DNA from 3 places in the Janthinobacterium darwini genome. Region 1 is predicted to be linked to each of the others. Evidence: predicted binding sites of a transcription regulator. Region 1 holds the regulator's gene; each other region holds the start of a gene.
The links. Region 1 encodes LexA, which represses DNA repair genes until DNA is damaged. Its sites were predicted from a motif close to ACTGTATNNNNATACAGT; they were not measured.
Positions count from the first base shown of each region.

Region 1 (10,370 bases):
AAGCTGGGCCTGGGCGGCAGCCTGGTGCCGGCGTGATGTTGCAAGGCTGAACGGTCGTGACGATCTTCGATTACCTGGTGCTGTTCGTGCTGGTGACGTCCGTGCTGATCAGCATGATGCGCGGCCTGGTCAAGGAAATACTGTCATTGGTCAGCTGGATCGTGGCTTTCGTCATCGCCAACGCCTATGGCGCCACCTTGGCGAAATTCCTGCCGGAAGCCGTGCCGGGTGAAGCCGTCCGCCTGTTGCTGGCCTTCGTGGTGCTGTTCATCGGCGTGCGCATTTTGATGGGCTTGCTGTCCATGACGGTCGACGCACTGGTGAAGGTGACGGGCCTGAGCCTGGCCGACCGTACCCTGGGCAGCCTGTTCGGCGTGGCGCGGGGCCTGGTGATCGTGCTGACCACCGTCATCTTGTGTGGCATGACTTCCATACCACAGCAGTCATTCTGGAAAAATGCGCTGCTCAGCCCGCTCGCGGAACAGGGCGCGCGTGCCATCAAGCCTTATCTGCCTGCCGCATACGCGCAGCATGTGAAATTTTGAATTTTTTTTAAAATCAGTAGCACAGTTTAGGAGCACACCATGTGTGGCATCGTCGGCGTCGTTTCCCATCAACCTATCAATCAATTGCTCTATGATGCATTGTTGCTCTTGCAACATCGCGGTCAGGACGCGGCAGGGATTGCGACCAATCACAGCAGTATGTTTTCCATGCACAAAGCCAATGGCCTCGTGCGTGACGTCTTCCGTACGCGCAACATGCGTTCGCTGCAAGGCACGACGGGCATCGGCCATTGCCGTTACCCGACGGCCGGTTCGTCGAGCGAAGAGGAAGCACAACCGTTTTATGTGAATGCGCCGTTCGGCATCACCCTGGCGCACAATGGCAACCTGACCAACTGGGAACAGTTGAAACAGGAAATGTTCAAGAACGACCGCCGCCATATCAATACCGATTCCGATTCGGAAGTGCTGCTCAATGTGCTGGCGCATGAAATCCAGGAAGCCACAACGGGCCTGAACCTGGACCCGGAAGCCATCTTCAAGGCTATCACCGTGCTGAACCGCCGCGTCAAGGGCGGCTATGCTGCAGTGGCGCAAATTGCTGGCGTGGGCTTGCTGGCCTTCCGCGACCCGCACGGCATCCGTCCTTTGTGCCTGGGCATTAATGAAACGGAGCAAGGCCCCGAATACCTGATCGCCTCCGAATCCGTGGCCCTGGAAGGCATGGGCTTCCGCTTCGTGCGCGACATCGGTCCCGGCGAAGCCGTCTTCATCGATGCCGACAAGAAATTGCACAGCGCCCAGTGCGCCGACAACGCCAGCCTGAATCCGTGCGTGTTCGAATTCGTCTACCTGGCCCGTCCCGACTCCGTCATCGACGGCGCCTCGGTGTACGCCACGCGCCTGAAAATGGGTGAATACCTGGCTGAAAAGATCCGTGCCGAATTGCCTGACGTGCATATCGACGTGGTCATGCCGATTCCCGATTCCTCGCGTCCGGCCGCCATCCAGCTGGCCTTGGCGCTGAACCTGGAATACCGCGAAGGCTTCATCAAGAACCGCTACATCGGCCGCACCTTCATCATGCCGGGCCAGGCGGCGCGCAAGAAATCCGTGCGCCAGAAGCTCAACGCGATTCCTTCCGAATTCAAGGATAAAGTGGTGTTGCTGGTCGACGACTCCATCGTGCGTGGCACCACCAGCCGGGAAATCGTGCAGATGGCGCGCGAAGCGGGCGCGACGAAGGTCATCTTCGCCTCGGCCGCGCCACCGGTGATCTACCCGAACGTGTATGGCATCGACATGCCGACGCGCGACGAGTTGATCGCCTATGGCCGCACGACGGAAGAAGTGTGCCGCGAAATCACGGCCGACTACCTGGTGTACCAGGATATCGGCGCGTTGAAGCAGGCGATTGCCGACGTCAACCCGGCACTGACGAACTTCGAGGCGTCGTGCTTCGATGGCGTGTATGTGACGGGCGACGTGTCGCAGGAATACCTGGACCGCCTGGAATATGCGCGCCACCATCCGAAGGCGGCAGCGCCGGAAGATACGCCACGTTCCCAGTTGAACCTGAACCTCGCCACCACCGAAGGGTGATGTGGAGCCCGGCTATGGCCGGGCTTTTTTTTATCTGATATTTCTCGCAGCCTTGCGCGCCACTTGATCATGAGCAACAACAAAAACTACGGCTTTACCACCACCATCCTGCATAACGACCGCCGCAAGGGTATCGAGCACGGCTCGCTGCACAAGCCTGTGCATACCTCCGTCGCGTTTGGCTATGGCGATGCACGCCAGCTGGCGTCCGTGTTCCAGGGCAAGGAGCCGGGCTTTCGCTACGGCCGCCAGGGGAACCCGACGGTGTCCGCGCTGGAAGACAAGGTCAACAAGATGGAAGATGGCGTGGCGACGCTGTGCTTCGCCACCGGCATGGGCGCCATTGGCGCCGTGGTGCAATCCTTGCTGCGCGCGGGCGACCATGTGGTGTCGTCGGCTTTTCTGTTTGGTAATACCAACAGCCTGTGGCAAACGGTGACGGGGCAGGGCATCGCCGTGTCCTTCGTCGATGCCACGGACGTGGCCAATGTGGCCGCCGCCATCACGCCGCAAACGCGGATTGTTTTCGTGGAAACCATCGCCAATCCGCGCACGCAGATCGCCGACCTGGCGAAGATCGGCGCGCTGTGCAAGGAGCGTGGCATCTTGTACATCGTCGATAATACGATGACCACGCCCTACCTGTTCCGCCCGAAAGCGGTGGGCGCGGGCCTGGTGGTCAATGCGCTGACGAAATCCATTGGCGGCCACGGCAATGCCCTGGGCGGCAGCTTGACGGACACGGGCGTATTCGACTGGACGCAGTACCCGAACATTTTCGACAATTATAAAAAGGCGGCGCCGGCGCAGTGGGGCATCGCGCAAATCCGCGCCAAGGCCTTGCGCGATTTCGGTGCCTCGCTGGGTCCGGAGGCGGCGCACCATATCGCCGTCGGCGCGGAAACCATGGCCTTGCGCATGGACCGTACCTGCTCGAACGCCCTGGCGCTGGCCACCATGTTGCAAGCGGACCCGAGAGTGGCGGCAGTGCATTACCCAGGCTTGTCCTCGCACCCGCAGCACGCGCTGGCGACGGACTTGTTCCGCAGCTATGGTTCGCTGTTCAGCTTTGAATTAAAAGATGGCATCGATTGCTTCGATTTCCTGAATCGCCTGAATCTGGCGATTCCGGCTAGCAACCTGGGTGACACGCGCACCCTGGTCATTCCCGTCGCCCACACGATCTTCTATGAGATGGGAGCCGAGCGCCGCGCCAGCATGGGCATCGCCGAATCGCTGATCCGCGTATCCGTCGGGATCGAGGATGAGGCCGATCTGCTGGAAGACTTCCGTGGTGCGCTGGAGGGCTGAGAGCGGTGTCGGTGATTAGGCCATGTGCCAGTGTTGAGGCAAACTAAAAACTGGGGTCAGACCCGGCAGGTCTGACCCCGGCACGCAACTTAATGCCAGCTGCGCATCAGACCTACGGCCAGGCCTTCCAGGGCGAACTCATCTTCCGGCGATACGGTAATCACCTTGAAATCGGGGTTTTCCGGCAGCAGTTCGATGACGGAGCCCGTTTTCTTGTAGCGCTTGACGGTGACTTCGTCGCCGATACGGGCCACGACGATCTGGCCGTTCTTGGCACTGTCGACCTTTTTGACGGCCAGTAAATCGCCATCCATGATGCCGGCGTCGCGCATGGACCAGCCGCGCACCTTCAGCAGGAAATCAGGCTTGGCCGAGAACAGGGCGGGGTCGACGTTGTAGCTCGCTTCCAGGTTTTCCTGCGCCAGGATGGGCGAACCGGCGGCTACTCGGCCGATCAGGGGCAGCGACATCAGCAGGGCTGCCGGCACTTTCGATGCCAGCGCATCGGCGGCCGCGCTCGCCGCCGCACCGATCAGGCGGATGCCGCGCGAGGTGCCGGGCGAAATCTCGATCGCGCCCTTGCGGGCCAGGGCCTGCAAATGTTCTTCGGCCGCATTGGCCGATTTGAAACCCAGTTCATTGGCGATTTCGGCACGGGTTGGGGGAAAGCCCGTGTTTTCAATCGCGTCCTTGATCAGGTTCAGGATTTGTTCTTGTCGTGCTGTCAGCTTGATCATGAGCGGTGGGTGCATACTAAAATGCTGTCTATATGAACAGTCTGTATTTTTGTACAGTATCGTCCACTATGCAAGGGGATTTCCGTCTTTTCGGCGAATTTGGCAAGAAATACTTGTCCGCAGGCGGAAAGCACGGTGGCGCACGGGCTTTTCGGGCGCTTGTGGAAGGAATGATTGAAACGTTTGCAAAAGGCGGTTATAATCTTCGGCTGACCTTCCCACACCCGTCTTGACGCCGGGGTGGGCGATTATCAATCCGACCTGAAGGAGTTTGCATGCGTCATTATGAAATAGTCTTTATCGTCCATCCGGACCAAAGCGAGCAAGTGCCCGCGATGATCGAACGCTACAAAGCCAGCGTAACCACCCGCGGCGGTTCGGTTCACCGCGTGGAAGATTGGGGCCGCCGTCAAATGGCTTACTCGATCCAAAAGCTGCCTAAAGCACACTACATCTGCCTGAACATCGAATGCGACAACGAGACCCTGGTCGAGTTGGAAACAGCATTCAAATTCAATGATGCCGTGTTGCGTCACCTGACCGTTAAAATGAAGAAAGCTGAAACAGCTCCTTCGCCGATGATGAAATCGGTACAACGCGAAGACGCGGCCAAAAGCCACCGCACCGAAGCACCAGCAGCCGCTCCAGCCGCAGCAGCAGCTTAATTCTTGACCAGGATCGTGCGCTGAACCAGCTACAAGTAACCGCCATCATTGCCGAGCGCGAAATATTGCGCTACACCCCGGCAGGGTTGCCGATTGTGAATGCAGTATTGCAGCACAGTTCGCAGCAGATGGAAGCAGGAATTGCCCGTTTGACCGAGTTTGATGTTGCCGCGCTAGCCGCTGGCGAAATATCAGGCCGGTTCAGCCAGGCAAGCTTGGGCGGGGTCTATCAGTTCACGGGTTTCCTGGCCAGGAAGAGCCGCAACAGCAAGAGTTTGGTGTTTCACATCATTGATTTTAGTGCAGTCACCCCGACTAGCGCATTTTAGATACAGGAGCCTGACATGGCATTCGGTAAAAAGTTCGACAAAAATAAGCTCAAGCTTAAAGAAAAACGCAAACAGCAAAACCCGTTGTTCAAACGCAAGAAGTTCTGCCGCTTCACCGCAGCTCACGTTGAGCAAGTCGACTACAAAGACGTCGACACGCTGAAAGACTTCGTCCAAGAAAACGGCAAGATCATGCCAGCACGCCTGACCGGTACCAAAGCGCACTACCAGCGCCAAGTTGACACCGCAATCAAGCGCGCTCGCTTCCTCGCGCTGCTGCCATACACCGATCTGCACCACGCTTAATCGGTCAGATATTCCTGGAGAAGAACTATGCAAATCATTCTGTTAGAAAAAGTTGTTAACGTCGGTAACCTCGGCGAAGTCGTCAAAGTCAAAGACGGTTACGCACGTAACTTCCTGATCCCGCAACGCCTGGCACGTCGTGCCACGGCAACCGCTGTGGCTGAATTCGAAGTCAAGCGCGCCGAACTGGAAAAAGCTGCTGCCGCCAAACTGGCCGCATCGCAAGCCCAGGGCGAAAAACTGAGCGGCCTGACCGTTCAAGTTGCTCAAAAAGCTGGTGTTGATGGCCGTCTGTTCGGTTCCGTCACCAACTTCGACATCGCTGAAGCGCTGACCAAGCAAGGTTTTGCTGTTGAAAAAGCACAAATCCGCATGCCTACCGGCCCGCTGAAGATCGTTGGCGAGCACAACGTTTCGGTTGCTCTGCACACCGACGTGGTCGTGGAAGTTGTTATCGCTGTCGTTCCAGACGCGAACGCGTAATCGTCTGCGGGCCTGGCCCGCAAGCGTTGCCGCACGATGAAAAGCCGGGTTCGCCCGGCTTTTTTGTGGCCTTTTTTTCGCTCAATTTCAGCCCTTTATTTTTGCCAGCACGCCGAAGCGGGTATAATTCGCGCCATGAACGCCCCCTCTGATCCGCAACTGGATTCCCTCCGTATTCCGCCGCATTCGATCGAAGCAGAACAATCCGTTATCGGTGGTCTGCTGCGCGACAATGCAGCATATGACCGCATCGCCGACTTCATGCATGCGGAGGATTTCTATCGCTATGACCATCGCATCATCTTCGAGCAAATCGTCAAGATGGTTAACGCTTCCAAGCCAGCCGATGTCATTACTGTTTTTGAAACCCTGACCCAGCTCGGCAAGGCCGATGACGTGGGCGGACTTGCTTACCTGAACGCCATGGCGCAAAACACGCCATCGGCCGCGAACATCCGGCGCTATGCCGAGATCGTGCGCGACCGCGGCGTGCTGCGCAAACTCATCACCGTCGCCGACGATATCTCCGGCACGGCCTTCAGCCCGCAAGGCAAGGAAGTCAAGCAGATGCTTGACGAGGCCGAGTCGAAGATTTTCGCCATCGCCGAAGAAGGCGCGCGCGGCGCCCAGGGCTGGACCGCGATCCAGCCCCTGCTGACGCAAGTAGTCGAGCGCATCGACGAACTGTACAGCCGCGACAACCAGAGTGAAATCACGGGCGTGCCCACTGGTTTCATCGACCTCGACCGCATGACCTCCGGTCTGCAGCCGGGCGACCTGGTGATCGTGGCGGGTCGTCCTTCGATGGGCAAGACGGCGTTTTCCGTCAACATCGGCGAAAATGTGGCCATCGACAGCGGCTTGCCCGTGGCCGTGTTCTCGATGGAGATGGGCGGCGCCCAGCTGGCCATGCGTATGCTCGGCTCCGTCGGGCAGCTCGACCAGCACCGTCTGCGCACGGGCCGCTTGAACGACGAAGACTGGCCGCGCCTGACGAATGCGATTCAAAAGATGAACGACGCGCAGTTGTACATCGATGAAACGCCGGCCTTGAATTCCATCGAATTGCGCGCCCGCTCGCGCCGTTTGTCGCGTCAATGCGGCAAGCTGGGCCTGATCATCGTCGATTACTTGCAGCTGATGTCGGCCAATACGCCGGGCGACAACCGCGCCACGGAGATTTCCGAGATTTCACGGGGCTTGAAAGGCCTGGCGAAAGAACTCGGTTGCCCCGTGATCGCGCTGTCCCAGCTGAACCGCTCGCTGGAACAACGCCCGAACAAGCGTCCCGTCATGTCGGACTTGCGCGAATCGGGCGCTATTGAGCAGGATGCCGACGTGATCCTGTTCATTTATCGTGACGAAGTGTATAACCCCGACTCGCCAGACAAGGGAACGGCCGAAATCATCATCGGTAAACAACGTAACGGTCCAATCGGCAGCATCCGCCTCACCTTCATGGGGCAGTACACCAAATTTGGCAATTACAGTGGTGGCCTGGCGCTTTACCAAGGCGACTAAGACTCAGCAGCACTGGCAATTCCATTGGCCGCCCCCGACAACGGGGCGGCTTTCTGTAGTAAATAACACGACTCAATGCTTAACGGAGAATGACATGTTTGGACGCTTGATGCCCACTGAGGGCAAGTTTTTTGAATTGTTTAACCAGCACGCGGAACTGTGCGTCAAGGGCGCCAAAGAAATGCTCGGCCTGATGACCAATTTCGATGACCTGGAAAACCGCGTGCATGCGATCGAAAGCATCGAGAAACAGGCGGACAAAGTCACTTACGCCACCGTCGAAATGCTGCACAAGACCTTCATCACGCCGATCGACCGTGACGACATCCATCAGCTGATCACGCGCCAGGACGACATCCTCGACCTGCTGGAAGACGCGGCGCAGACCGTCTCGCTGTACGACCTGAAAGCCGTCACACCGGAAGCCAAGCGCCTGGCCGAACTGGTGCTGGCCTGTACCGAGAAGGTGCGCGACGCCGTCGCCATGCTGCATAACATGGACAACTCGCGCAAGATCGTCGCCATCTGCGAAGAGATCGACCGCCTGGAATCGGATGCCGATCACGTGATGCGCGCCGCCATGTCCAAGCTGTTCCGCGATGAACCGGACGTGCGCAACCTGATCAAGCTGAAAGCGATCTACGAAATTCTGGAAACCGTGACCGACCGTTGCGAAGATGTGTCCAATATTATCGAAGGCATCATCGTCGAAAACGCGTAAGCGTTGGGCATGTCCTGAACCAGAATCAGAAAAGAAACTACAATGACCATACAAATCAGCATCTACGTGCTAGGCCTGTTGATCGTCCTCGCGCTGCTGTTTGACTTCATGAACGGCTTCCACGATGCCGCCAACGCGATCGCCACGGTGGTCTCGACGGGCGTGTTGAAGCCGCAGACCGCGGTTGCCATGGCCGCCACGTTCAACTTCGTCGCCATTTTCGTGTTCCACCAGCTGACCGTGGCTGCCACGGTGGGCAAGGGCACGATTGACCCGTCAGTGATCGACCAGTACGTGATCTTCGGCGCGCTGATGGGCGCCATCTTCTGGAATTTGTTTACCTGGTATTACGGCATTCCATCGTCGTCTTCGCACGCGCTGATCGGCGGCCTGGTAGGCGCCGCCGTCGCCAAGTCGGGCACGGGCGCGCTGGTCGCGGCCGGCCTGTGGAAAACGGTGGCCTTCATCGTGATCGCACCCGTGCTGGGCTTTGTGTTCGGCTCCATCATGATGCTGCTCGTGTCCTGGATTTTCGTGCGTTCCACGCCGCGCAAGGTCGACAAGTGGTTCCGCCGTCTGCAACTGGCATCGGCGGCAGCCTACAGCCTGGGCCATGGCGGCAATGATGCACAAAAGACCATCGGTATCATCTGGATGCTGTTGATCGCCGCCGGCTACTCGAATGCGGCCGACGCCATGCCGCCGCTGTGGGTCATCATCTCGTGCTACACGGCCATCAGCTTCGGCACGCTGTTCGGCGGCTGGCGTATCGTCAAGACCATGGGCCAGAAGATCACCAAGCTCAAACCCGTAGGCGGCTTCTGCGCCGAAACGGGTGGTGCGATCACGCTGTTCGTCTCGACGGCGCTGGGCATTCCCGTGTCGACCACGCACACCATTACGGGCGCCATCGTCGGCGTCGGCTCGGCGCAGAAGATGTCGGCCGTGCGCTGGGGTGTCGCAGGCAACATCGTCTGGGCATGGATCTTCACGATTCCTGCCTCCGCTTTCGTGGCGGCGGTTGCATGGTGGATTGGCCACCATATTATGTAATGGATAGCCAACGCCAGTAAAAAGGGAGCCTTGCGGCTCCCTTTTTTTATGCGCCGGCCAGTTCCACCGTCAGCCCCTCGTAGGCGAGGAACACCTGCAGGCCGTTGAGGCGGCTCGCATAACGGCCCATCACGTCGGCAAAGACGGCTTCCAGCTGCTCGTCGCTGCGGGTCGGTTCGTGGTGGGTGCAGTACAGGCGCCGCACGCCGCAGCGCAGGGCCAGGTCGAGGGCGGCGTCGAAGGTGCCATGGCCCCAGCCCTGCTTGCCCGGATACTCCTCGCGCGTGTAGGAGCAATCCATGATCAGCGCGTCAACGCCGGCGACCACGGCGTCGATGCCGGCCTGGCGCTGCGCATTGCGTGCCGCGCAGGGCGCATGCTCGGCATGGCCGGGCGGATGCAGGTTGTAGAACGGTTCATGGTCGCCGCTGAAAAACAGCGCGGCGCCGCCGCAGTCGATACGGTAGCCGAGGTTGACGACAGGGTGGTTCATTTCCGCGCCGCGCACGTGCGCGCCGCCCACCTCGACGGCTTCGCCGGGCGCCAGCGTGCGGTACTCGATGCAAGCCGCCATGGCCGCTTCGCTGACGGGGAAATAGCTGTTTTGCAGCTGTACCGCCATCACGTGCTCGATGCCCCGTCCGGCGACGGCATCGTGCGCGCCATGCAGGCGCATGCGGTTGCCGGCCACGAACAGGGGGCTAAACATGGGCAAGCCGTGGATGTGGTCCCAGTGGCTGTGCGTGATGAAGACGTGCGCGTCGACCGGCACGCCGGGCGGCAGTTGCTGCGCCAGCGAGAAGATGCCGCTGCCCGCATCGAGAATGATCAGGCTATCGTTGTCGGTGCGTACTTCGATGCATGTGGTGTTGCCGCCATAGCGCGCCGTGCGCGGGCCGGGGGAGGGGATGGAGCCGCGCACGCCCCTGAACGTGAATTTCATTCAGTACCTTGTTACGGTGTAATTATTGTTGATTCTATTCTAATTAATGAGATTGGCGGCAACATTTATGCGTGTTGCGATACGGCAAGTTATTTCATTTTGTTGTAACTAAGTAATGTACAGTGTGCAGGGTGGCCGTTACACTGGCGCTTGCAGACTTCCCTTTCCTTACCTGATTGCCATCAACATGCCT
Region 1 covers NZ_JBNYXX010000001.1:571,873-582,242, forward strand. The annotation lists gene ACQ4WZ_RS02565 (SPOR domain-containing protein) at 1-36, shown strand, start outside; gene ACQ4WZ_RS02570 (CvpA family protein) at 57-545, shown strand; gene purF (amidophosphoribosyltransferase) at 585-2,108, shown strand; gene ACQ4WZ_RS02580 (cystathionine gamma-synthase family protein) at 2,178-3,419, shown strand; gene lexA (transcriptional repressor LexA) at 3,509-4,156, opposite strand; gene rpsF (30S ribosomal protein S6) at 4,432-4,821, shown strand; gene priB (primosomal replication protein N) at 4,842-5,150, shown strand; gene rpsR (30S ribosomal protein S18) at 5,166-5,456, shown strand; gene rplI (50S ribosomal protein L9) at 5,484-5,939, shown strand; gene ACQ4WZ_RS02610 (replicative DNA helicase) at 6,075-7,460, shown strand; gene ACQ4WZ_RS02615 (DUF47 domain-containing protein) at 7,555-8,181, shown strand; gene ACQ4WZ_RS02620 (inorganic phosphate transporter) at 8,224-9,234, shown strand; gene ACQ4WZ_RS02625 (MBL fold metallo-hydrolase) at 9,281-10,177, opposite strand; gene ACQ4WZ_RS02630 (GAF and HD-GYP domain-containing protein) at 10,365-10,370, shown strand, end outside.

Region 2 (10,370 bases), 140 kb from region 1:
CCTGTTTGCGCAGGAATTGCGTACGCCGATGCCGGTGTCGGCGAAACGGTTGCAAAAGGTATGGGAATCGATGCAGCGGTAGGCCGGATTAGCGGGGCGAAGCCACGCGTAATCCGACGCCATCGTTGGCGCGACGGTGGTGCGGTGTCGCTGGTGGTGTCGGATTACGCAGCTACGCCGCTAATCCGACCTACCCGACCCAGGTTCTACCTCTCATCATCGCTGAGCGAGGAACGTGAGCCCAGGTCGCTGCCAGACTGCATGCGGCCCGCTGCCATGGCGCCGCCGCCATAGAACGCTTCCATCTGCTGGTTCCACGCATCGCTGCTCATGTCGGGCCAGTTGTTCTTGTCGAAACCGGGCGCATCTTTCAGCCGGTTTTTTTCCACATTCAGCAGGAAGCGCTTGTTGACGGGGTCCAGCATCAGGCGTTCCCAGGGCACGGCAAACAGCTTGTCGCCCATGCCCGGAATGCCGCTGAAGGACAGCACGGCATAGGTGATCTGGCCGGTGCGCATGTCGAGCATGATTTCCTTGATGTTGCCCAGTTCCTCGTCGCCGTAATTGTAGACATCGTCGCCGATCAGGGTGTCGACCCCCAGCAGGTCCGGCTCAGGGCTGTCGTGGTCGCGGTACATGCCCAGGATGTCGCGGTCCAGATAGCTCATGGTGTTCTCTCCTCGTGAAGGGCTGATCGAGTCCCCAGATTACGCATGCGTACAAGGTCGCGCTTGATCTGCCTCAATGGTGTTAAGTAACCCCCAATAAATTATTATGATTTCTGACTTCCATAACCGGCGCTCTGCGGCGTTGCCCACTGCTAGCAGTGCTCGCACTGCGTCGCAATGGGCGCCTTGCATAGCATCCGGTTCTGTTTGGCACAAATTCACAATAATTTCCTGAGGATTACTTAGCGGCACTTTTATCGGTGCGCAAACGTACGGTGTTGTCCGCCAACTGCGGTACCCTATGCGTTCTAAGGAGGAGGCCGCACATGCTGACGATGCAACGATGCAGAGGGATGAACTTGCGGTACGCTCCACGACCACATGCGCGAGATTTTCCATGGTGAAGCCCGCCACCAAATGGCTGCGCGGGCTATTGCGTGCCGGTAAGGCGCAGCAGCGCACGGCGACCAAGCTGGCCAAGGTACTGTTCGGACCCGTGCCGGCCAAGCCCAAGCCTCGCAAGGCAGTGAACAAGGTCGTGCACAAGGCCGGCGCCAAGGCGGTGGTGAAAACCGTCGCCAAGGCGCGTGCCAGGCCCGCCAGCGATGCGCCAGCCGCGCTGGCGCCCTTCGCCACGCCCCTGTCGCCCCCGCGCGTGCGCAAGCGAACGGCGCCCCCGCCGGGCAAGTGGCTGGCCGCCCACTATGCGCCATTGCCGGGCCGGCGCCTGCCGTATTTCCTGTACCTGCCCGAGAAGGCGCCGAGCGCCGCCATGCGCACCCGGGGCCGGCCGCTGCTGGTGATGCTGCACGGCTGCGAGCAGAGCGCCACGCAGTTTGCCGAAGGCACACGCATGAACCGCCTGGCTGAACGCAAGGGCTATGCCGTGCTGTATCCGCAGCAATCGTTGCGTTCGCATGCACGCCGCTGCTGGAAGTGGTATGACAAGCTGACGCAGGAGGGGGGCGGCGACGTACGCCTGATCGTCGGCGCCATCGAGCAGGTGGCGGCCCGCTATGCCATCGACCGCACGCGCATCTATATCTGCGGCATCTCCGCCGGCGCCGGCATGGCCCATATCGTGGCCCTGAACCATCCCCATCTGTTTGCCGCGCTGGGCCTGCATTCCGGGCCCGTGTTTGGCGCCGGGCATAGTCTGATCGGTGCGCTGCAGGTGATGCAGCATGGCGCTGCCGCCCGTGCCGACGTGGCCATCGATGAAGTGCTGGCACGCCACCCCGCGTTTCCCCGCCTGCCCACCATCCTGCTGCAAGGGCAGGCTGACAAGGTGGTGCGGCCGATCAACCAGACCCAGCTGGTGCGCCAGAGTGTGCGCGTCAACCGCCTGCCAGCCGATACGCTGGTGACGGCGCAGCGCCTGCCCGGCGGCGCGGCGGGCGGGCGCACCCCGGCCCATGCATATGCCCTGCACGATTATCAGGTGGGCAAGGATGTGCTGCTGCGCGTGGCGCAGGTCGATCACCTTGAACACGCGTGGAGCGGTGGCGACGCCAGCCTGCCGTTCAATGACAAGGCCAAGCCCGACGCCAGCAAGATGCTGCTCGATTTCTTCTCCAGCCACCGCCGACTGTAAGCCAGCCTGCCGAACGCCGCAACGGCGCCAGGCACTGGTATGCATCGTTCTTCCACGCCCCCGCAGGGCCGCGCCAGCGCGCCGGCACGCTGGCCGCGCCTTTTCCGCACAGATGCCTTTGCCGCAGTACCATGGATTTTGTCCGAGTGGTATTGCTGCGGTATTTAAAATTCACAAAAAAAGGCGCTAAAAATACTAACTGGTATACAATTGGTACACGTTTTCAGTGTGAAGCTGTGTTCGCCGTCCCATGCCCCGACGGCCGATGCGCACTGACGGCAGCCACCCACGTTACGGAATGCGCCATGTCCATCAAGTCCAGGCAATTGCTGTGGTTTTTTGCGTTTTTCCTCGTCTTTGAACTGAATATTTATCTATCGAACGACATGATCATGCCGGCGATGCTGGGCATCGTCGACGAGTTCCAGGCGGAGAAGACGTTCGTTCCGCTGTCCCTGAGTCTGTACCTGCTGGGCGGCAGTTCGCTGCAGATTTTCCTGGGCCCGCTGGCCGACACCATCGGCAAGCGCAAGCTGATGCTGAGCGGCAATGCCTTGTTCTTGCTGGCCACGCTTGCCGTGCCGTTTGCCACCTCGATCGAGCAATTTCTCGTCGCGCGTTTCATTCAGGGCATGGGCTGCTGCTTCATCTTCGTCGGCTATGCCATGATCCACGAACTGTTCGATGACATGGCGGCCGTCAAGCTCAGCAGTATTCTGTCGAGCACCACCATCCTCGCCCCCCTGGCCGGCCCCATCCTCGGCAGCGCCATCATCAGCCGGCTGGACTGGCGCTACGTGTTTTTCCTCTCCGGCCTGCTGGCCTTGCTGTCCTTGCTGGGCCTGTTCAAGACCATGCCGCGCACGGCGCCGGCACAGCCGCGCCTGGATGGCCGCGCCATCGTGCGCAGCTATGTCGCCATTTTCAGCAACGGGCGCTTCATGTTCGGCATGTTCACGGCCGGGCTGGCCACCGTGCCCCTGACGGCCTGGATCGGCTTTTCGCCCATCTTCGTGCTGCAGGAGATGGGCGCCTCCTACGCCACGTATATCGCCCTGCAATGCGTGATTTTGTCCGGCTTTGTCTTCAGTAGCATCGCCATCCAGCGCCTGCGCCAGGATTTCCCGCTCGGGCATCTGCTGCGCCTGGGCGGACTGATCGCGGCCGCCGGCATGCTGGGCGCGGGCGTGGGCCGCCATCACGTCGACGTGTTTGCGGCCTGCATGTTTGTCTATTCCATCGGCTTCGGCCTGTTCAATGGCGCCCTGATCCGTAGCGCGATCACTGCCAGCAAGGAATCGATGACACTGACGACGGCTGCCATGAGCTTGCTGTACTGCATTTATTTGTCCGCCTGGCTGCAGCTGTACAACGTGCTGTGCCAGCGCTTCGGCTATGCGCTGGAAACGTATGCGCTGCTCAATATCCCCGTCATCGTGGTCATCGCCGGCTGCCTGCTGTTGTTTACGCGCGGCATGGCGGTGCGCCGGGAAAGCGAGGTGCGGCTGGCCCGGCACTGATGGCGCAACGATGCGCATGTTCCCGACCTTGAGTTACCTCCTGCGACGTTTATTGACACCCTCCAGCGGAAAATGGTGCGCCCATGAAAATAGATGACCTGGCCTCAAAACACGATCAAGCAAAGATTTTCAACCTGGAATACGAGTTTCGCATTCACCGGCTGAAACTTGATTACATCACTCTGGCCGATATTCGGCCGGCCGGAAGCGACCTGGAGCAACTGGCCGCGGAGCACCAGGCAGGCATCGCCGCCCTGCGCAGCTTTGTCGCCGGCAATTTTACGTATTTCAATGCGGCAAGCTGTTCCTCGCTGAGCTGTATCCCCACGCGCGCACTGGGCGACGACGAGCGCTACCTGCACCGCATCTGGATGGGCGGACCCTTGCCGGCCGTCGCCTGTGAAGCGATCCAGCAGTGGGGCGCGGCGCTGGAAGAGGTGCGGCACAACGGCGGTGCGCCATATGTCTCCATCCTGTGGGCCTGGGATGCGCAACAATTGCGCCATGACGAGCGCTTCAGCCCCACGGGTGGCGCAGGGCGCTACACGATAGGCCGCTACGCCATCGGTGGCACGACCCTGCATATCAACTCGCTGCGTGCGCTGGCGCTGGACTTTGCTCCTGCCCGCTTCGATATCCTCGATACCCTGCATGCGCAGCGCTACTTCGCCACCTTGTCCGATTATTTCCGCATCCTCATCATGTGCGAATACGGCGGCATGTATATGGATGTCGATACGATCCCGCATAAGCCGGCGACGATTTTCCTGATGAAGCCGGAAGTGCCCGATTATTTCCAGCGCAAGGAGGGCGAGGACGAAGCGCGCCAGCATGTCAGCTGGATGAATCTGTTTCTCGATGAAACGGGCATGCTGATCGCCAAGAAGAACGATGCCGCGCTGCGTGTGATCCAGCGCAATGTGAACCTTGCTTATGCGGGCATCGATGGGGAAATCCCCCGTTCTTGCCCGCAATTCGAGGCGCAGCTGTTTGGCCAGTTCTATGCCGAATGGAAGAAGAACCTGGGTGTGACCCTGCTCAGCCATGCCGAGTTTTACCAGCGCTATTGCGTGCTGTATGACGGCGCGCGGGAAGCGGTGACGGGCGGCATCCGAGGCATGCGGCTGCTGGACGATATCATTACCGACATGCACATTCCCTTGAGCGACGAGGAACATCGCGCGTATGCGCGCTGCGTGGCGCGGCTAGCCGAAATCGACTGGCAACTCGACGATCCTTTGCGCCTGGTCAATATCGTCGATGTGTTCGATATCGAGGAAGTGCCGCGCATGGCGTATGCGGCCCAGTTGCGGGCGGACATCGAGCATTTTCACTATTACTCGGTGCTGTCGGAGGACCCGCAACTGGACCGCGTGAATGCGGTTTTTTGCCGCTACCTGCTGGCCCACCGTTCGCAGCATATTTCCGCCGGCAATTTCTGGCGCCCCACCGTGGGCCGCCACGGCAGCCGCATGCCGGCCATCGGCGATGCGGCCCCGTCCGGCGACGAGGCGCAGGCGGGCTTGCTGTCGCATGCGCCGCTCAGGCTGGTGCCAGGTGAGCTGCTGGGCGACGAGGCGAAGAACCGCATGGCGAAACTGCTGTTTGCCACCAGTTACCTTGAATACTGTTCGTTTGGAAACAAGCTCAATCTGCAGTTCGTCGAATTGCAGCGGCAGCAGAACATCGACCCTTACCTGACGCATATCCACGGCCTGCATGACGAGGACGACCGTTTCATCGGCTTTTTCACGGCCGCCACGATGGCAGAGTTCCAGGCTTGCGGCGCCGTCTCGTATTACCGCGATGACATGAAGGCGCTCGACGATGCCTATGACGCATTCGTGCTCGCGCATGCGCGCGCCGACGACTGTTTCGTCAGTAGTCTGGCCATCGACGAGAAATACCGGGGGCAGGGCCTGTTTCGGCAGATGTTCCATGAAATCCGCGACCTGGCCAGCCGCAAGGGCTGTGCGCGCATCACCCTGACGGTGTGGGAAAAGAGCGACGCCTTGCAAGTGTATCTGCACAAGGGTTTTCGCAGCGTGGGCACGTTCGACTATGCCTACAGCCTGTTCTATGACCGCCTGCACTTCCTGGTGTACGAAGGCAACTGAGGAGGGAAATTGAGGAGGGAAACCGAGAGGAGCTGGGGCGGCCGGCAGCCGCCCCAGTGCATGCTTACAGGGCCAGGAAGGCCAGGGCGGCCACGGCCGTCGGCAGCAGGGCACCGGCCAGCAGGCCGACGGCGCCGATCGACTCATCCTTGAAGCCGCGGCGCAGCAGGGCCACGCCGGCCGGATTCGGCGCGTTGGCGATGACGGTCAGGCCGCCACCGGCCACGGCGCCGGCCACCAGCATGTATTTCGCTTCGTCCGTCATGCCGACGATCAGCGAACCGAGGTAAGTGAGGGCCGCATTGTCGGTAATGGCCGTCAAGCCCAGGGCGCCGAAGAACAGGGCCAGCGGCTTCAGGCTGGAGACGATGGGCTGCAGCCACCATTGCTGCATGCCGCCCAGTACCACCAGGCCGCCGAGGAAGAAGCCGACCAGCAAACCTTCTTTCAGGATCAGCGGGCTTTGATAGCGCTCATACGCCTGCACGAAGCCAAGGAAGAACAGGAACAGGCCGAAGAACAGCACGGGATGGTGCGCCAGGGCTACCACGCCGGCCAGCACGGCCAGGTGCACCAGGCTGACGGTCAGCGGCACTTTCGGCGCTTCCACGTCACCCGCTTTCGGCTTGATGTCGGACGTGTTGCTGTGCAGATATTTGCGCAGCAGGATGCTCACGCCCGTGGCATTGATCAGCACGGCGATGGCCGCTTTCCAGCCGAAATGGCTGGCCATGAAGGCGCTGTCCCAGTTCCACGTAGTGGCCACCATCAGCACGGGCGGTGCCGCGTATGAAGTCAGGGTGCCGCCGATGGACACGTTGACGAACAGCACGCCCAGCGCGCCGTATTTCAGCCATTCGGGTATGCCCGGACGGAAGATTTGTGGCGCCAGCATCAGCGCAGCCAGGGTCATGGCGGCCGGTTCCGTGATCATCGAGCCCGTCAGGGGCACGAGCGCCAGTCCCAGCCAGACGAGGGCCAGTTCCGTACGCAGCGGCATGACGCGCGCCACGCTTTTCAACAGGCGCTGCACGGCGTCGAGCACGGGGCGCGAGGCGGCTACCACCATGACGACAAAGACGAACAGCGGTTCCGTGTACTGGCGCGATTCGGCATACTCGATGGCCGCCTCGCCGCCCGAGACAAAGGCCATGATGATGATCAAAATGAAGGCCCAGAAGCCGAACACGACTTCCACTTCGCCCAGCAAGTGCAGCATGCCTGCATGACGGGGGTGGCGCTGCGCCAGGGTTTCAAACGATTTGGCGGCGAAGGTGTGGATGAGAGCAAGGCCGAAGACGATGGCGCTGATGATTTGGATGGTGGTCAAATGCGTTTCCTTATGGACGGAGGGAGCCGACTGGTACTTTGCCAGGCGGTAAGGAGAGTGCTTATGGTACAGCAATCGATGCCGGAAACGGGGTTTTTCGGACATGGCGGAGCGGCCCGGGCAGCGGCGATGCACAGAGAATAAGCAGATAAGCCTTGCCAAAAGGAGGGTCGGATAGTACTGTATATGCATACAGTATTCATCTTCATATCTAATTATGCAACATTCCGAATTGATGGCCTCGCCGGAAGCCTTGCACCCTTCTTTATGGCGTGCATCGCAGCTGGGCCAGGGCGCCACGCGCTGCCTGGAGACGGGCTTTGCCGCCCTGTCCGCGCAGCTGCCAGGCGGCGGTTGGCCCAGCGGCAGCCTCATCGATCTGCTGGTGCAGCAGCCGGGCAGCGGCGAATTGCGCCTGCTGGCGCCCGCGCTGGCGCAGCTGCCGGGCTTGCCCATTGTGCTGCTGCAGCCGCCCCATCCGCCGCAGGCGCTGGCCCTGGCCGCGCAGGGACTGGTGTCGTCGCAGCTGCTGTGGCTAAAGAGCGCCAGCAGCAAGGATGCCTTGTGGGCGGCGGAAAACATCTTGCGCAGCGGCAGTTGCGGCGCCTTGCTGTTCTGGCAGTCGCACGTGCGCGCCGACAGCCTGCGCCGCTTGCACCTGGCCGCGCAAGGCGGTAACACCCTGTTCTGCATGCTGCGCCCCTTGCACGGCGCGCAGGATGCGTCGCCGGCGCCGCTGCGCCTGTCCGTGCGCCCGGCCGCCGGCGGCATCGAGATCGGCTTCATCAAGCGCCGGGGACCGCAGCGCGACGCGCCCCTGTTCCTGCCCCTGCAACCTCCTTCTTTACTGCTGCGTCATGCGACTCTGGATCGGCCTGTGCCTGCCCCTGCTTCCGCTCGAAGTGTTTTGCCCGCGCTGGTCGGCTGACCGCCTGAGCGTGGTGCTAGAGCAGGAGCAAGTGATGGTCCTGTCGCCGCTGGCGCAGGCGGCTGGCATCCGGCCGGGCATGCGCCGCGCGGGCGCGCTGATGCTGGCGCCGCAGGCACGCCTGCATGAACGCTCGCACGAACTGGAAGCGCAAGCCTTGCAAGCGGTGGCGCTGGCGCTGCTGCAATACTCGCCGCTGGTGGCGCAGGGCGAAGAAGCCACCCTGCTGGTCGACGCGGGCGCCAGCCTGCGCCTGTTTGGCGGTGTGCGCGCCCTGTGCCGGCAAATCGCGGCCAGCTTGCGCGCGCTCGGCTACACGGCCCAGCTGTCGTGTGCCCCCACGGCGCGGGGCGCCTGGCTGCTGGCGCGCGCCGGTACGCGCCGGGGCCGGACATTAAGCATGGCCAGTCTCGTGCGCCGCCTCGACCGCCTGCCGTGCGCCCTGCTGCCGCCCGCGCGCCCCTACCTGGACTGGCTGGAGGGCATCGGCTGCCGTAACCTGGGGCAGCTGCGCCACTTGCCGCGGCCCGGCTTGCAGCGCCGCTGCGGCAGGGCCTTGCTGGACATGCTCGACGACGCGCATGGCCACAGCACGGAACTGTACCTGTGGATCGAAGCGCCGCCCACGTTCCGCGCCAGCCTGGAATTGTTCGACCGCGTGGAGCACGCGGACGCGCTGCTGTTCGGCGCGCGCCGCCTGCTGCAGCAGATGACGGGCTGGCTGTGCGCGCGGCAATTTGCTGTCGAGCGCATACAACTGCTGCTGGCGCACGAGCGGGGCAGGGTGGCGCGCCCGCCCACTGTCATCGAGCTGGCTTTGGGTGTCGCCGTCTGGCGTGACGAACACTTGTTGCGTTTGCTCAAGGAGCGCCTGGCGCAGCTGGTGCTGGAGGCGCCCGTGATCGGTCTCACCCTGGAAGCGCTGCAGGTGCAGCCCATGGCGCCGCCCAGCGAGAGCCTGTTTCCCGAGCCGGGCGGCACGCCGCAGGAGCGCCAGCGCCTGATGGAATTGCTGGTGGCGCGCCTGGGCGCCGAGAATGTCTTGCAGGCAGTGCCGCGCGCCGATTACCGCCCCGAAGCGGCGAACCAGTGGCTGCCGCTGCCTGCCAAGCCCGGTGCTAAAAGCGCGCTGCCCGACTTGCCGCCCGGCTTGCCCGGCATGCCCCGTCCCGGCTGGCTGCTGGCCCAGCCCATTGCCCTCTTGATGCGCGAACACCGGCCCTTCTATGGCTCGCCCCTGAAAATGGTGTCCGTCGCCGAGCGCATCGAGGCGGGCTGGTGGGGCCAGTCGCAGGCGCGCGATTATTTCATCGCCGAAGGCCTCGACCACGCCCATTACTGGGTCTACCGCGAACGCATCGCCGGCAGCGGTGAAGAGGCCGCGCCGCGCTGGTTTTTGCATGGCTTGTTTGGCTGAGTGGGGCAGCCGTTCCTGCGCGCCATGCTTGCCTGTTTTGCGCTCGGCGTCCCGTGACAAACGGAGATAATTGACATGACCTGCTCCTGTAAGATGCTTCTCCTGTTTATGGCCAGACCGCCTGCCTGCATCTTGTGTGATGGATGCAGGATGTCTGGCCAGGGCGCGGTACGATATCTTTGGGGAAATATGAAACTGCTATTGCTGCTGGTATTGGGACTCATGTTGTGTCGGAATCCGGCGCATGCCGCTCATCAGCCGCCTCCGCATACTGCCATGGCAAGCTACGAGCACGTACAGTTTCTGCGGAAAGCCGCTTTCAACATCATTGTCAATGCCAGGGATGACCAGGCGGCGCTGAAAAAATATGCGCAGGCGCTGGAAACCATCCTCGTGTATCTTGACAGGCCGGAGATCCGTGATCTGGCGGCTGGTGATATTTATCTGAAATTTTGCGGATTTAATCTGAGGCTGGACCTGGCCGAAACGTATGGCAAACTGAAGCAGCAAGACAAGGCGGTCAAGACCTTGCAGGAAATCAACGACATAAGCTGGACGCCGATACTGCTGAAAGTGATGAAAGACAGGCCCGGCCTGGCAAAGATGGCAGATGATCCACGCGTGCAAAAGATACTGTCCGTTGCCGCTATCCCCAGGCAGCTATGGCCATCCGAGGCGGCGTATCCCTACGCCGCCACCTTGAGCGTCGAGGAGCGGGTGGCGGGGCTTTCGCAATTTTGGCACCAGGTCAGGGAAAGTTTCGTCTATTTCGACAACGTGCCGGAGCTCGACTGGA
Region 2 covers NZ_JBNYXX010000001.1:432,045-442,414, forward strand. The annotation lists gene hrpA (ATP-dependent RNA helicase HrpA) at 1-82, shown strand, start outside; gene ACQ4WZ_RS01985 (PRC-barrel domain-containing protein) at 207-668, opposite strand; gene ACQ4WZ_RS01990 (extracellular catalytic domain type 1 short-chain-length polyhydroxyalkanoate depolymerase) at 1,066-2,262, shown strand; gene ACQ4WZ_RS01995 (MFS transporter) at 2,568-3,782, shown strand; gene ACQ4WZ_RS02000 (GNAT family N-acetyltransferase) at 3,866-5,899, shown strand; gene ACQ4WZ_RS02005 (putative Na+/H+ antiporter) at 5,964-7,229, opposite strand; gene imuA (translesion DNA synthesis-associated protein ImuA) at 7,447-8,157, shown strand; gene ACQ4WZ_RS02015 (Y-family DNA polymerase) at 8,087-9,574, shown strand; gene ACQ4WZ_RS02020 (S41 family peptidase) at 9,764-10,370, shown strand, end outside.
Region 2: imuA (translesion DNA synthesis-associated protein ImuA) is a predicted target of LexA. The motif match lies at 7,409-7,426, and genes of this name have one in related genera.

Region 3 (10,370 bases), on a different contig from region 1:
GCACCGCCTTTTCTCCCACTTCTCGGGCTTCGCGTTGATCTACATCAGAGACACAGCCGATGAAGGAGCGCTGCAGATAGCCGAAGGTATCGCCGCGCACGCGCTTGATGCCCAGCTTGGCCTTGATTTCGTCGCACAGCAGGTCGGCCAGCGCGCCCGTGCCCGACAATTGCACATTGCCATGCGCATCGCGTTCCACCTCATTGCCCACCTGTTTGGCCAGCAGGCTGGCGATGGGCTCGCCCGAGGCATCGTGGATGCCTTCCGAGACGGCGATCACGCAGCGGCCGTATTTTTCATACGTGGCTTTCACGTCGGCAAGGAATTGCTCCAGCACGAAGATTCTTTCGGGCAGGTAGATCAGATGCGGGCCATCATCGGGGAACTTCTTGCCCAGTGCCGAGGCGGCCGTCAAGAAGCCCGCGTGGCGGCCCATCACCACGCCCACGTAGACGCCGGGCAAGGCGGCGTTATCGAGGTTGGCGCCGGCGAACGCTTGGGCGACGAAGCGCGCGGCGGAGGGAAAGCCTGGCGTGTGGTCGCTGCCTACCAGGTCGTTGTCGATGGTTTTCGGGATGTGGATACAGCGCAGCGGATAGCCAGCCTTGTGCGCTTCCTCGCTGACGATGCGCACTGTGTCGGACGAGTCGTTGCCGCCGATGTAAAAGAAATGTTCGATCTCGTGTGCGCGCAGCACTTCGAAGATTTGGTGGCAGTAGGCGATGTCGGGCTTGTCGCGCGTGGAGCCGAGCGCCGACGAGGGCGTGGCTGCCACCAGTTCCAGGTTGTGGCTGGTTTCCTGCGTCAGATCAACGAATTCTTCATTGACGATGCCGCGCACCCCGTGCAGCGCGCCATACACGCGCGTGACATGTTGAAAACGCCGCGATTCGAGCACCACGCCCACCAGCGACTGGTTGATGACGGCGGTGGGGCCGCCTCCCTGGGCAACAAGAATTTTTCCAGACGACATGGGATTTCCTCGTAAATGGAACGGCCCTCCAGCCTACTCCTTTTTTGTGGCCGCGCTGTCTTTTCCGATAGTTCTGTCGTGAAATTTCACCACCCGGCCCCAGAAGTCGATGCGGTTCTTCGGCAGCGTCCAGCCATGCCCTTCCTCGTCGTACACCACCCATCCGACGTCGCGCTTGTGCTGTTTGACGGCCTCATAAAACGGCTTGCCGTGGTACAGCGGTACCCGCTGGTCGGCGGTGCCGTATGCCATCAGCAGGGGCTGGGTGATGCGCGCCGCCAGGGCAGCGCACAGGAAGGCTGGAACAGTCATCGGCGATGTACGGGGGAGAGGTGGCGGGCGGCCGCATGCCAGGCGCATACGGCGCCCGGCATGCGGTTCAGGGCATGGCGGTGGGAACGGCTGCGGCGGCACCGGCGGCGCTGGCTGGGCCAATGCTGCGCGCCAGCAGTTTCTCGGCGCGGCTCCAGAAATCGACATTGTTTTTTTGCAGCGCCCAGCCATGACCTTCCTCGTTATACAGCACCCATTCCACGTTGGGATTGGTCTTGCTGACGGCCTGGTAGAACAGGCGGCCCTGGCTTGCCGGCACGCGCTGGTCCGCGCCGCCATAGCCGAGCAGCAAAGGCTGCCTGATGCGGGCCGCCTGCTGCAGCGGCGAAGTCGCTTGCAGTTGCGCTGCATCAAGCACGGCATCGCCGACCATGTCCTTCATGCCACTCTTCTTGTAAGAGTCGGCCAGGTCGGAATCGCCCGTCCAGTGCCCGTCGCGCATCATGTTGATGTCGGTCACGCCCACCCAGTTGATGCCGCACTTGAACAGATCGGGATCGTTCAGCAAGCCCATCAGTGTGGAATAGCCGCCGTAGCTGGCGCCGGCGATGCAGATGCGCTGCGGGTCGGCATAGCCCTTGGCAATGGCCCAGCGGGCGCCATCGGCGATATCGTCCTGCATCTTCAAGCCCCATTGCTTCCAGCCTGCCTTGTAGTGCGCATCTCCATAGCCGGTGCTGCCGCGGTAGTCCGGCTCCAGCACGGCGTAGCCGCGCGAGGCGAGGAACTGGGTTTCGCGGTTCCAGTTCCAGTGGCCGCCGCGCACCCAGGGGCCGCCGTGCACCATGACCACCATGGGCAGGTTCTTGCCGGCATGCCCCTTGGGCAGGGTCAGGTAGGCCGGGATGTCGAGGCCATCGCGGGCCTGGTAGCGCACCAGGGTCTTGTGCGACATTTGCAGTGGATCGATGGCCGGGTGGCTGCTGCCGACAGGCATGAGCTGGCCCGTTTCGGTATTAAAGATGAGTACGCTGGCTGGCTGCACATCGGAACTGGCCGTCACCAGCACGAACGGCGTCTCCGCCCGCTTGGCCACGGACAGGACATTCACCGTGGCCGGCAGCAGTGCGTCGACCTTGGCCTGGACGGCGTCGAGCGTCTTGTCGAACCAGACCGTGCCGGCGGCATCCGTTTCAAAGCGCATGCCCAGCAAGGCTTTGCTGCCCTGGACGGGGATGCCGGCAAAATCGTAGCCGGGCGTGTTTGCCAGCGGCGCGCCCTGGATGGCGCCGGCGGCCAGGTCGTAGCGGTATACGGCGGCCGCGCCCTTGTAGGCCGCATGCACATAGAAGTTGCCCTTGGCATCGAAGAAGGCCGGCGAGAAGTCGCCCGCCTCCGCCTGGTACACGTCGCTCTCGCGCAGCTTGCGCCAAGGAGCTGCGGCATTGTCGCGGTAATACAGGGTGCGCTTGTTGTCCTTCACCGTCAGGGCGATGCGCACGTCGCCCTGCTGGTCCAGCAGCCATCCCTGGGCATCAGCCATGCTGGCGGCCAGCTTGCTGATGCCGGTCACGGTATTGAGGCGCAGCAACGATTGCGAGAGGGTGCCGGTGGCGCTGAAGTGGGCTTCCGTGACATACACGTCGTCCGTGCCGCGGTCGCCGCTGGCGCTGAGCAGCCGCGTATTCCAGCTCAGCATCTCGCGCGCGCCGTGCGTCGCTTTGCGCGAATAGGTGTTACTGGCCAGCTGGCGGTAGCCGCTGCCGTCAATATTGATCGCATACAGGCCCGGTCCGTATTGCACGTCGCCCTGCGCGATATTGCGATCCATCACGCTATATACGATGCGCCGCTCGTTGACCCAGGCGATGCTGCTGATATCGGCGTCTTCGAACGAGGTCAGGCCCGCGACCTTCATGCTGGGCAAGTCCACCGTGTAGAGCTGGACCCGGCCGTCCTTGGCGCTGACCAGCACGGCCACGTGGCGCCCGTCCGGCGACAGCACGGCGCCGCTGAGCGTGGCATTGGCAAAGAAATCGGAGGCGGGAATTGCCGCTGCCGGCGTAATGGATGCCGCGGCATGGGCCGGCATGCTGATGGTGCTCGATAACAGGGCAGTAAGGGTAAGGCAGGCAAGGCTGGACCGCATGGACACTCCGCATCAAGTTGCAAGATATAGTATTCATTTTGAATAATATTTCCTCTAGGCTATCATTTGCGGCAATTTTTAGCGAGTCCCGCCAGGTATTTTCATGCCATTACTCCGGCGCCCGGATATGCTCGACCAGCCCCATGCTGCGCCGACCCGGCGCCGGTGTCAGCCAGCTGACCAGGATGGCGGCGGCCAGGCCGGCAGGCACGCCGAAGATGCCGGCGGAAATGGGCGCGATATGCATCCATTGACCGCTGGCATTGCCACCCAGCATGGTGCTGGTGTGCAGCATGTAATACAGGCACACGCCAAAGCCGGCCAGCATGCCGGCCAGCGCCCCCTGGTAATTGGCGCGTTGCCAGAAGACACCCAGCACCAGCGGTGGGAACAGGGTCGATGCGGCCAGGGAAAAGGCCACGCCCACCAGCGACAGGATGTCGGCCGGCTTTTGCGAGGCCGCATAGGCGGCGATGAAGGCCACGGCCAGCAGCAGCAGTTTTGAAATCGTCACGCGCTTTTGCGTCGAGGCGCTGGGATCGACCACCTTGTAATAGATGTCGTGCGACAGGGCATTCGAAATGGCCAGCAGCAAGCCGTCCGCCGTCGACAGGGCGGCGGCCAGGCCGCCGGCCGCCACCAGGCCGGAAATCACGTAGGGCAGGCCGGCGATCTCGGGGGTGGCCAGCACCAGCACGTCGGCGTCGATGGATATTTCCGCCAGTTGCACGATGCCGTCGCGGTTGACGTCGACGATGCTGATCAGGGGACTGAGCTTGTCCACATTGGCCCAGTACGACACCCATGTGGGCAGGTTCGTGTATTGCGTGCCTACCAGTGCCGAGTAAATATCGTACTTGACCAGTACGGCCAGCGCGGGAATTGTGAGATAGATCAGCAAGATGAAAAACAGGGCCCAGAAGACGGAGACACGTGTTTCGTGCACGGAGGGCGTGGTATAGGATCGCATCAGGATGTGCGGCAGGGCGGCCGTGCCCAGCATCATGCAAAACACGAGGGCCAGGAAATTGTTGCGCTTGATGTCGGACTGCTCGCGGTCGGCGGCGGGAAACGGCTGCGCGTGTGGAATGATCGGTTCGGCGCGTTTCTGGTTCTGCGTCTGCGCCGCCTGCCACAGCACGCGTGCCTCGTCCGGGCTCTTCGGATAGGCAATCAGGTAGCGCTCTGCGTTGCGGATATCGAACAGCGAGGTATTGCGCTGGCGCAAACTATCGAGCTGGCGCTGGGCCGCCAGCCGGCCTTGCTCCCAGGAACCGGGCAAGCCGGCGATACGCTCCTGGTAGCTTTGCGCGCGCTGGCGGAAGATGGCGCGCACTTCGTTTTCTTTCGGGTCCGTTTCCAGCAGGTGTTCGCGCGCGCTCAGTTGCGGCAACACCTTGCCGTAGGCGATCTGCGGCACAGGGTTGTCCGCATGCTTGACCGACAGCCACATGGCGGGAATCAGAAAGGCGACCAGGATGATGATGTACTGCGCCACCTGCGTCCAGGTAATGGCGCGCATGCCGCCAAGAAAAGAGCAGACCAGGATGCTGGCCAGGCCCAGGAAGATGCCGACGGAAAAATCCACGCCCGTAAAGCGCGAGGCGATCAGGCCGACGGCGTAGATTTGCGCCACCACATACGTAAACGACACGATGATGGTGGCGGCCACGGCCACCACGCGCACGCTGGCCCCCCGTTTGTCGGCGCCGCTGCCGTAGCGGGCGGCGAGGAAGTCGGGAATCGTGTACTGGCTGAACTTGCGCAGGTAGGGGGCGATCAAAAGCGCCACCAGGCAATAGCCGCCCGTCCAGCCCATGATGAAGGCCAGGCCGTCGAAGCCGTTCAGGTACAGGCCGCCGGCCAGACTGATGAAGCTGGCGGCCGAAATCCAGTCGGCGGCCGTGGCCATGCCGTTGAACATGGCCGGCACCCTGCGCCCTGCCACATAGTATTCGGTGACGTTCGAGGTGCGGCTGATGACGCCGATGGTGGCGTACAGGGTGATGGTGACGAGCATGAACAGGTAGCCGATCCAGGCGCGCGGCATGCCTTCCTGTTCCAGTACCGACAGGGCCAGCAGGAAGGCGGCGAAACCGGCGGTAAACAGGAGGTAGTATCGGCACAGCCGCGCAAAGAAGCTGCGCTGGCCGCTCATGTTTGCTCCGTTGCATGAAAATCCCGGTCCAGGCGCCGCATGCGCCAGGCATAGAAGGCGATGATGGCCAGGTACACCAGCGAAGCGCCCTGGGCCGCCATATAGAAGGGCAGCGGCCAGCCGAACAGGTTCAGATGCAACAGTTCGCGCGCATAAAACACGGTCAGAAAGCCCGTCAGCAGCCAGATCAGCAGCAGGATGGCCGTCAGGCGCCGCGTCTTGTGCCAGTGCACAGCGAGGCGCGCCTGCAGCTCGGGGCTGGGCGTGCGCGCCGGCCGCAGCGGCGCCGCAGGAAGGCTGGGCTTATCCATACGTGATCTCATCCTCTTCGGGCGCGTCCGGCAACAGCAGGGCAATGCTCAGGCGTAACAAGGTGCCCGGCAGCTTCGGCGACTGCGCGCGCGGATTGTTAAAAATATCGACTTCGGCGCCATGCTGTTGAGCAATCTCGCGCACGATGGCCAGGCCCAGGCCGCTACCGTCGACGTTGCTGCCGAGAATGCGGTAAAAGCGTTCGAACACGTGGGCCCGCTCGGCCTGGGGGATGCCGGGACCCGTATCTTCCACCTCCAGGATGGCCAGTTCCAGGGTGCTGCGCACGCGCACCGTGACGCTGCCGCCGGACGGCGTGTAGCGCAGGGCATTGTCGATCAGATTACTCAGCAGTTCACGCAGCATCATGGCATTGCCGGAAATCATGATCGAATACGCAGGCTGTTCGAAACCCAGGTCGATATGCTGGGCAAACGAAGCTTGCACCCAGTCCTGCACCACGCCGCGTGCCAGTTCGCTCAGCTCGATCGGTTCGAACGCCGTACCCGCCTGCGGCTGGTTTTCCGCGCGCGCCAGTGCCAGCAGCTGGTTCACCAGGCGCGTGGCCGCTTCCGAGCTTTTCGCCAGTTGCAGCAGCGAGCGGTGAATTTCATCGTGGTCGGTCTGGCGCAGGGCCAGCTCGGACTGCATGCGCATGCCGGCCAGCGGCGTTTTCATCTGGTGCGCGGCATCGGCGATGAAGCGTTTCTGCATGTCGATCGACAGAGATAGCCGCGCCAGCATCTCGTTGAGCGAACCGACCAGCGGCGTGATTTCCTCGGGCACCTGGCCCGATTCGATGGGGGAGAGATCGTCGGGTGGCCGGGCGCGTATGCGTTCCTGCAATTGCGCCAGCGGCGACAGGCCGCGCGCCAGGGCAAACCAGACCAGGGCCAGGATCACGGGCAGGATGATGAACTGCGGCAAGATCACGCCCTTGATGATTTCATTGGCCAGCTGGGCCCGCTTTTCCAGCGTCTCGGCCACTTGCACCAGCATGCGGCGCGGTTCGTCGTCGGTGCTGTACGGCATGTCGAGATAGCTGAACGCCACGCGCACGGGCGTGCCATGGATGGTGTCGTTGCGAAACAGCACCATGCCGCTGCGGTATTTATCGGGATCCTGCGGCGGCGGCAAGTCGCGGTCGCCGTCAAGGTATTCGCCGTGCCCGCCCACCACCAGGTAATACAGGGTGTCGACATCGTCGCCGCGCAGGAAGTCGCGGCCCTTGCTGTTGCCGTTCTTGTCCGGCACGCGGCGCAGCATCGCGCCGTCGGCTTGCTTGACCTGCTGCGTCAGCACCGTCACGCTGTCTTCCAGCGCGTGGTCGAACGGTTGATTGGCGATGCCCTTGGCCACCAGATAGGTGATGGCGATGCTCATCGGCCACAGCAGCAGCAAGGGCGCCAGCATCCAGTCGAGGATTTCGCCGAACAGCGAATGTTCGATGGTGTCATCCTGCTCCGTGGTGGGCGGCTCGAACCAGTCGTCGTCGTCCGCCTCGTCCGCAGGCGCCTCGCGCGGCTTCACTTGCTGGCGGGGCCGCTGGCCGGGCCTGCCGCCTCACTCGCTTCGGCGTTCAGGCGCGCCGCTTCCGAGTATTTTTCCAGGCAATAGCCGAGACCGCGCACGGTGGCGATGCGCACGCCGCCCACCTCGATCTTCTTGCGCAGGCGGTGCACATACACTTCGATGGCGTTGTTCGATACCTCTTCGCCCCATTCGCACAGGTGGTCGACCAGTTGCTCTTTCGAAACGAGGCGGCCGGTGCGACCCAGCAGGATTTCCAGCAAGCCCAGTTCGCGCGCCGACAGGTCGAGCATCTGGTCGTTGATGTAGGCGCTGCGCCCCACCTGGTCGTAGCTGAGCGGGCCGTGCTTGATGACGGTGGCGCCGCCGCCAGCGCCGCGGCGCGTCAGGGCGCGCACTCTTGCCTCCAGTTCCGACAGCGCGAACGGCTTGGCCATATAATCATCGGCACCCAGGTCGAGGCCATTGACGCGTTGTTCGATGGAATCGGCGGCCGTCAGGATCAGCACCGGCAGCAGCGAGGCGCGCGCGCGCAGCCGGCGCAGCACTTCCAGGCCAGACATCTTCGGCAGGCCCAAGTCGAGGATCAGCAGGTCGAATTCCTGGGTGGACAGGGCCGTATCGGCCTCCTGGCCGGTCTTGACGTAGTCGATCGCATAACCGGACTGGCGCAGCGAGCGGGTCAGGCCATCGGCCAGCACGCTGTCATCTTCGGCAAGTAAAATACGCATGGTGAACTTCCTATGCTTGCAACATCAGGACATCTGAAGTCTGTATTGTGTTTCATTTTCCGCAAGGTGGATAGTTTTTGTGAAAAACAGGGTTGTATTGATCTGTTTCAAAACAAATCCACGTTCCGCTTGCATTGATCACTGTTTTTTTATACAGTACTGTCTGTATAAAGAATTTAACCCACTGGCGCTATCGCAGGCTGCAGGATTCACGTGAATCTGCAACTGTAGAACGGCTGAAAGAACATATGGACGATAAAAAAGCTGTAGTACCCGCATCGGAAAAAGCCAAGGCGCTCGCCGCCGCACTGGCGCAGATCGAGAAGCAGTTTGGCAAAGGTTCGGTCATGCGCATGGATGCCAGCGCGGTGATCGAAGAAGTGCAAGTCGTGTCGACAGGTTCGCTCGGCCTCGATATCGCGCTGGGCGTTGGCGGCTTGCCGCGCGGCCGCGTGGTGGAAATCTACGGTCCGGAATCGTCAGGTAAAACCACGCTGACCCTGCAAACCATTGCTGAAATGCAAAAACTGGGTGGCACTTGCGCCTTTATCGATGCCGAGCACGCGCTCGACGTCGGTTACGCGCAAAAGCTGGGCGTGAACTTGCATGAATTGCTGATCTCGCAACCGGACACGGGCGAGCAGGCTCTGGAAATCTGCGACGCCCTCGTGCGTTCGGGCAGCGTCGACCTGGTCGTCATCGACTCCGTGGCAGCACTGACGCCACGCGCCGAGATCGAAGGCGACATGGGCGATTCCCTGCCAGGCTTGCAAGCGCGCTTGATGTCGCAAGCCCTGCGTAAATTGACCGGTTCCATCAACCGCACGAATACCCTGGTCATTTTCATCAACCAGATCCGCATGAAGATCGGCGTGATGTTCGGCAGTCCGGAAACGACCACTGGCGGCAACGCGCTGAAATTCTACGCCTCCGTGCGCCTCGATATCCGCCGCACCGGCTCGATCAAGTCGGGCGACGAAGTGATCGGCAACGAAACCAAGGTCAAGGTCGTCAAGAACAAGATCGCGCCACCGTTCAAGGAAGCGCACTTCGACATCCTGTACGGCGCCGGCACCTCGCGCGAAGGCGAAATCCTGGACCTGGGCTCGGATGCCAAGATCGTGGAAAAATCCGGTTCGTGGTACAGCTACAACGGCGAACGCATCGGCCAGGGCAAGGACAACGCCCGTGCCTTCCTGCAAGAGCGTCCGGCGCTGGCCCGCGAAATCGAAAACAAGGTCCGCGCCTCGCTGGGCGTGCGCGAACTGCCACCGCTGGCTGCTGAAAAGCCGGAAAAAGCGGATAAAGCCGCCGACAAGGCTGCCAAGGCTGCGGAAGCCAAGGCAGAGTAGGTCGGATTAGCGCGGCAAAGCCGCGCGTAATCCGACAACACCACAGACGTCAACAATGTTGTCGGATTACGGCCCAAGGGGCCTAATCCGACCTATGCATGGCTTGCCGCAAGGTAGGACCCTGATCGCCGTCCCGCGCTGTTGCGCCGGGCGGCGATTGTGTTTGGGTGCTGTGATCGTGGAATGAAAGACAAGGTGGGTGTATGGCTGCAGTACAACTAAGCCTGAAGGGCAGGGCGCTACGCTTTTTGTCGATGCGTGAACACAGCCGCATGGAATTGCGGCGCAAGCTGCAGCGGCATGCGCAGGAAGGCGACGATGTGGAAGCCTTGCTCGACAGCCTGGAACAGGCCAACTGGCTCTCGCAGGAGCGTTTTTCCGAATCGCTGATCCACCGCCGCTCGGCCCGTTTCGGCAATAGCCGCATCATGGCGGAATTGCAAAGCCATGGCATTGCCGGCGAAGCGCTGCAGGAACTCAAGGCGGGCCTGGCCGAAGGCGAGACCGCCCGCGCCTGCGAAGTGTGGCGTCGCAAATTCGGTGAAGTGGCGCAGGATGCCGAACAGCGCAACAAGCAGGTACGCTTCCTGATGCAGCGCGGCTTTTCGCAGCGCGCCGTGCAGGTGGCCTTGAAGGGGCTGGAGCCCGAGGACGACTAGGCGGCGACTGGCGCGGTTCTGTCTGCTTTCACGCGCGCCTGTGTGTTGCCGGCATACCCGCCCAGGCCGCGCTGTGTTCCTTCTACAACAAGTCCGCACGATGTCCCGTTTGCTCGGGCAGGCGGGCCTTGCTGTTTGCCATTATTTTCTTTGCAAGGATCTTTCTTCGGTCATCGTCCTGTCAGACCGGCGGCAGATTGTTGCGCTGCACGTGGCGAGCGTTACCAGCGCTG
Region 3 covers NZ_JBNYXX010000002.1:389,696-400,065, reverse strand. The annotation lists gene ACQ4WZ_RS17255 (6-phosphofructokinase) at 1-973, opposite strand, end outside; gene ACQ4WZ_RS17250 (alpha/beta hydrolase family protein) at 1,007-1,285, opposite strand; gene ACQ4WZ_RS17245 (S9 family peptidase) at 1,353-3,338, opposite strand; gene ACQ4WZ_RS17240 (sodium:solute symporter family protein) at 3,505-5,553, opposite strand; gene ACQ4WZ_RS17235 (DUF4212 domain-containing protein) at 5,550-5,864, opposite strand; gene ACQ4WZ_RS17230 (sensor histidine kinase) at 5,857-7,395, opposite strand; gene ACQ4WZ_RS17225 (response regulator) at 7,392-8,126, opposite strand; gene recA (recombinase RecA) at 8,375-9,478, shown strand; gene recX (recombination regulator RecX) at 9,682-10,137, shown strand.
Region 3: recA (recombinase RecA) is a predicted target of LexA. The motif match lies at 8,267-8,284, and genes of this name have one in related genera.